DNA from 2 places in the Lysinibacillus sp. FSL M8-0216 genome. Region 1 is predicted to be linked to the other one. Evidence: riboswitches for the same ligand, from Rfam matches in the RefSeq annotation. Region 1 holds a riboswitch; the other holds the start of a gene.

Region 1 (3,272 bases):
CATCTCCTACTGAGCCTGCTCAAATTTAGTACATTTATGAAAACTACGACATGTAATAAATATACTTAGGCATATTTTTCCCATGGACATAAAAATTATTCAAGAAACAAATACTGTGATAACCTATTCAGAATGTTCTTAGCCAATCATTTTTTGTAGATTAGCCATCTCAATTGCCGATATCGCGGAATCATAGCCTTTATTACCTGATTTCGTTCCCGCACGCTCAATCGCCTGTTCAATATTTTCTGTTGTAACAATACCGAAAATAACTGGTACATTGGTCGTTAAGGATACATTCGCAATTCCTTTTGCCGACTCATTACACACATAATCATAATGTGTTGTAGAACCACGAATAACAGTCCCTAAACCAATAATGGCATCATATTTCTTTGTCTCTGCTAATTGTTTCGCAATAAAAGGCACTTCAAAAGCTCCTGGCACCCATGCAACATCAATGGATGCTTCATCTACACCGTGTCTTTTTAATCCATCCATTGCACCATCTAATAATTTGCTTGTAATAAACTCATTGAATCGACCTACGACTACCGCAATTTTTAAATCCGTCCCAATTAATTGTGCTTCAAATGTTTGACCCATTTTTTAAAATCTCCCTCGTTATTAGTTTGTTGTAAATGATTGACTGCGATAAGCGGCTAACGCCTCAATGGAAATCATTTTTAATCCATGATGTGCTGCATACTTTGTCAATTCATCAAAGCGCATCATGTGACCATCGTCCCCCATAATTTCACAAATCACTCCAGCAGGAATACTGTGACAAAGCTTAGCTAAATCAATGCTCGCCTCCGTATGGCCCCTTCGCTCTAAGACACCATTATCCTTTGCGATTAGTGGAAAAATGTGTCCTGGTCGACGAAAATCAGTTTTTTTCGCCTGAGATCCCAACATCTTTTGTATGGTGAATGCCCGCTCAAAGGCACTAATCCCCGTTGTTGTGTCCATATGATCGATACTTACGGTAAATGCTGTTTGATGGTTATCCGTATTGTGCTGAACCATTGGGTGCAGATCTAACTGATGTGCTAGCTTCTGCGAAATCGGCGTACAAATTAGACCTTTTCCATAAGTCGCCATAAAGTTGATCGTTTCCGGAGTAATAAATTCAGCAAGCGCTAGAAGATCCCCCTCATTTTCCCGATCCTCATCATCCACTACGATGATTATTTTCCCTTGCTTTAAATCCTCTATGGCATCTTCAATTGCATGTAGCACTATTTTTCATCTCCTCATTATGTGATTTTAAAAACCATGTCGTGCTAAATAATCTCTTGTAATCATTGACTTGCCTTGCTCATTTTTCAATTCGTTTAAAATATATTTACCGACTAAATCTGTTTCAATATTGACGAAAGCGCCTACTTTTTTCATACCTAAAATCGTTTCCTTGTAAGTATGAGGAATCAGTGAAATCGTGACCTGCTTCGTTTCAACATGAAAGATTGTTAAGCTTGTGCCATCAATCGTTACGGAGCCCTTCGGAATACAGAAACTTGTTAGTTCCTCAGACAATTCGATATCAATATAAACCGCGTTGGCCACCGGACGTTTTCGTAAAATCTTCCCAACACCATCGACATGACCAGCAACAAAGTGACCCCCAAATCGCCCATTAGCAGGCATCGCACGCTCCAAATTAACCGGATCCCCTATTGTCAGCTGATGTAAATTTGTAGCTTTGACGGTTTCAGGCATAACATCCATCGTAAGCTCTCGATTCGTAAAATGAGTAACCGTTAAACAAACACCATTGACCGCTATACTATCCCCTAACCCCACATCTTCAGCAACTTTCGATGATTGAACCGTAATTTTCATACTGTTCTTATTGATTTGCAAGGCTTTAATAGTGCCAATATCCTCCACAATACCTGTAAACATTTCTTCACCTGCTTTCACACTGATCTTACGTAGCTTCTATCCGTGGCTTTTGGGTTTCTATCCGTCACTCTTGAGCTTCTATCCGTCACTTTTGGGTTTCTATCCACCACTCTTGAGCTTCTATCCGTCTCCCTTCTTAAAGCTCATATAAAAAGAAAAACCCCTTTGACAAAGGGGTTTTGGGAGTATAAGACATCAATAAATAAGCCTATTTGGATATACATTTTTTCCATAGACTAGTATCTTATTTGTTCTTCTCCCATCCAGACTATCACTGTCGGTTTTGGATTTGCACCAAATCAGCTTGCGCTCACGGACTTTGAATTGCTTCATCACCGCCGATTGGGAATTTCACCCTACCCCGAAGAACATCTTCTATTCAATTGATTGGCTAAATAAAAAAACTTCCCAACATACTTGCGGGAAGTCGTGTCATAAATGCATAGTCAAATAGACCTTCTAAATTACATTGAATTTAAAAAGCTCGCACTTATACCCTTCTCCCATCCAGACTGTTACTGTCGGTTTTGGATTTGCACCAAATCAGCTTGCGCTCACGGACTTTGAATTACTTCATCACCGCCGATTGGGAATTTCACCCTACCCCGAAGGATCATTTTATTTAGCTAGTTCTTACGATAACACTATTTAATTATATTATCTATACTTCTGTCTGTAATTTTTAAAAAAGGGGCCACCTCTTGCTATAGAGGTAGCCCCTAAATCCTTTAATGGCTTATTTTTTGAACATAATCATCATAATTTCCCGAAAAGGCCGTCATCCCAGTTGGTGATAATTCAAGCAATTTATTTGCTAGCTTATTAAGGAAATAACGATCATGAGAAATGCATAATAAGGTGCCGTCAAATTGCAATAGCGCCTCCTCCAAAACTTCCTTGCTAAATAAATCAAGATGATTGGTCGGCTCATCCATAATAAGCACATTGGCTTTTTGCAAAATAAGCTTTGCTAACGCTACACGCGCTTTTTCCCCGCCGCTAAGGGAGGCTATCTTTTTAAAAACATCCTCTTTCGTAAATAAAAAATTACCGAGTACTGACCGTATTCTTGCCTCTTCCATCGAAGGGAAAGTACTCCAAACCTCTTGTAATACCGTATTATTAGGATGTAATGTCTCTTGCTCTTGATCATAATAGCCGATTGTCACACCATTTCCCCATGCGATAACGCCACGGTCCGGAGACAATTCATGTAATAACGCCTTCAAAAGCGTTGATTTCCCAACACCATTTGGACCTACTAATGCGACCCGATCTCCTCTATCCAAGGAAAACTCAATATCTTGCAATAATATTTTCTTGCTATCTTCTAGCTGATAGGAGAGCACTACATCTTTTACCTT
Region 2 (3,272 bases), 290 kb from region 1:
ACCGTTCGAAAGAAGATATATTAAATCGGTTAATGGCAGATGCTCGCTTGCAAGATAATATCCACCTTCAAGAAGCTATGCAAGAACCTATAGAAGATGAACCATCTCAACAGGAAGGTGCTATCATTCAAAAGCCTGCGACGAAATCAAAAGTACGTAATATGCAGATTTATATGAGTGTAGCCGCAGTCTTTGTGCTAACAATACTAGTTGGCACAATATTGAAGAACAATCAAGGTGAGCAAAAAGATCAAGCGAGTATGCCTGAAACGGCTCAGTTTTCGACGATGCAAGAGGATTCAGCAGCAAAGGAAGCGGCCACGCAGGATGAAATGCTGGATTCCAAAAGTATTGTTGCGGAACATGAGCGCATTTTATCTTTACGTACATCTGTCTATGAGGAGGATGTAAAAGATGCTGTCGTATTCCGTATTGGTTTGGCAGGGCGTGATGCGGAAAGTGTTCCTATGACGTATGTGATTCCAAATGAACGTGTGGCTACGGATTTTGGAGAAGAGAAGCCTTCTACCTTACGGATATATGAAAAGTATGCTCCTCAAATTGACGAGGAGGCCAAAGGGTTTACAGAGTATCATCCTTATAAAGGTGAGCTGAAGGAAAAGGATGATAAGCTTATCCATGTCTTGCCAAAGGGGAATGACTATGATGTTGCCTCTGCTGCAGTAAATGAATATAAAGGCACAATGGAAGACACATTCTCGGACTCTGAATACACCGAAGTGGAAATCCAAAATGAAGATGGAACCCCGTATGAGTTTTCTCAAGAAGGTGAGCCAAGTCAAGGAATGTCCTTAACGAATGCAAAGCACTATAATTATTACTTGTACCATGATTCCAATGGTGCAGAATATTTATCACCAGATTTCCGTCAATCTTTTGAGACAGTCACAGAGGCACTTACACTGATGAAAAATAAAAATGATGATGTCTATACATCCGTAGTGCCTGAAAATGTAACATACACAGTCACTGAACAAGCGGAAGGTGTCGTTGTTACTTTTGATATTCCGCTTGATTTAACATCTATGGAACCAATACGAGCTACTCAATTAATTGAGGCCATGATGTTAACTGCTGCTAGCTTTAATCAACAGCTCCTTTTAGATAATGTTGTGCAAGAAAGCTGGGAAGGCTTTGATTTGAAGGGTTATTTACCAAAGCCAGTGGGACCAAATAAACAATTTTTACCATAGTCGAAGGAAGAAAAAAACAAGAGAGGCATTCCTGTATGGCGGGAGTGCCTTTTCTATTTATAAAACATAGCAATTTAATCGGATTTTTTGAGCAGAACTATTTACTTTTACTTCGTAATTCATTATAGTAAAGCTGTAGTATAAAATAATATGATTCATCTTCGGGGCAGGGTGAAAATCCCGACCGGCGGTAATAGAGTCATAAATCGCTAGTGAATATATTCATTAGCTCGCTTGATTTATGTTAAACTCTTCAGCCCGCGACCTGTGCGAATTTTCGCATGGCTGACTTGGTGAAATTCCAAGGCCGACAGTTAAAGTCTGGATGGGAGAAGATGAAGGTACGATCGTCATTCATTGTCATGAAATGAACTATGACCGAGCGCTTTTTTGTATGTTTTATTAAACTGTGCTCAAAAATTAGTTGATGAGGACGCTTATTCGTTATGCCTTTCTCCCTTATGCTTTATTAAACGCATAAGGGTTTTTTCATGAAACAATTGAAAGATCGTCACCTTTCTTCTTGCGAGATTGAATCAGCAAAGAGGAGAGAGTTTTCTATGAAGAAAAATGTCAAACTTCAATCGTTTATTACGATTGGGATGCTGAGCAGTATTTCATTTTTATTAATGCTTTTTAATTTCCCAATTCCGCCATTCCCAGCATTTTTGGAAGTGGATTTCAGTGATATGCCTGCCTTGCTTGCAGCAATCACAATGGGACCTGTAGCTGGTATTTTAGTAGAATTGTTTAAAAATGTGTTGGATTGGATTTTCTCAGGCACTCCAACAGGCGTTCCGGTAGGGCATATGGCCAATTTTGTAACAGGTATTTTATTCATCTTGCCAGTAAGCTTTATTTTTAATCGATTTAAAACAATCGCTGGTCTTGTTGGAGGTTTAGCAATAGGAACAGTTGTGATGGCAGTAGGAATGAGTGTTTTAAACTATGCTGTATTTTTACCAATGTACACTTACTTCTTAGGAATGGAGCCTGTTGTAGGTGACTCACTTTATAAAATGATTATCGCTGGTATTTTACCATTTAATATTGTCAAAGGGATTTTATTAACGGGTATTATGGCGTTATTATTTACGACAATGCGTAAATGGATTGACCGCCAGCGTTCTATGTATATAACAAAATAAAATGTACTAAGCCTCGAGGGATGAACTCGAGGCTTTTTTATGGCGAAATGTAGAAAAAATAGAAAAAGGTAATGGGTTGTCCAAGTATAACTAGTTCTTTTTTAGTAATACCTAGTCGAAAGCTATAATTTCATGTAAAATTAGAGAAGAGTTTAGAAAGTTAGAGGAGTTTGAAGAGATGAGTGGAAAAAAAGGACAGTGGTCTAGTAAGTTAGGATTTATTTTAGCATCAGCAGGTGCTGCAATAGGACTAGGAGCGATTTGGAAGCTTCCGTATGTAACCGGACAAAGTGGCGGAGGGGCGTTTTTCTTAATCTTTGTATTGTTTACATTGTTAATTGGGCTCCCGATGCTATTATCTGAATATATTTTAGGACGAGGTACACAGTCAGAGGCAATTACTGCCTATAAAAAAATTGCTCCTACGAAAAAGGGATGGGCATGGATTGGCCGCATGGGTGTTCTCGGATGTTTTTTATTACTAACATTTTATAGCGTTGTCGGTGGCTGGATTTTTATTTATAGTGGGCTAGGCGTAGCGGGTGCTGTCATTGATCCGGCTATTGATCCTGGAGAACTATTTGGAAAGATAATTGGTACACCTTGGATTACAATTGTAGGTTTGGCTTTGTTTACATTAGCAAACGTACTTGTTATTTCGTTAGGTGTCCAAAATGGTATTGAAAAGGCGAATAAATGGATGATGCCATTGCTCTTTATTATGTTCATTGTCCTAGTGATACGTGCTGTCACATTAGATGGCGCCATGGACGGGGTAAAATTCTTTTTATGGCCTGATTTTTCAAATATTACCGGAAAAGCCTTATTAGAAGCTTTAGGGCAATCCTTCTTTGGGTTAGCTGTTGGATTTTCTTGCCTTGTTACATATAGTTCCTACCTCAAAAAAGAT

What was found. A riboswitch is a leader RNA that binds a small molecule or an ion and turns the genes downstream of it on or off. The one in region 1 is predicted to bind FMN.
Region 2: it holds a riboswitch for FMN, as region 1 does, so the genes downstream of both, MKX57_RS06060 (ECF transporter S component) here and ribE (riboflavin synthase) in region 1, are expected to answer to the same signal.

Annotation. Positions count from the first base shown of each region.
Region 1 is NZ_CP152007.1:1,582,234-1,585,505, reverse strand. It holds gene ribE (6,7-dimethyl-8-ribityllumazine synthase) at 139-606, opposite strand; gene ribB (3,4-dihydroxy-2-butanone-4-phosphate synthase) at 628-1,242, opposite strand; gene ribE (riboflavin synthase) at 1,270-1,908, opposite strand; FMN riboswitch at 2,156-2,281, opposite strand; FMN riboswitch at 2,400-2,525, opposite strand; gene MKX57_RS07435 (ABC-F family ATP-binding cassette domain-containing protein) at 2,637-3,272, opposite strand, start outside.
Region 2 is NZ_CP152007.1:1,291,887-1,295,158, forward strand. It holds gene MKX57_RS06055 (RNA polymerase subunit sigma) at 1-1,214, shown strand, start outside; FMN riboswitch at 1,368-1,555, shown strand; gene MKX57_RS06060 (ECF transporter S component) at 1,775-2,362, shown strand; gene MKX57_RS06065 (sodium-dependent transporter) at 2,541-3,272, shown strand, end outside.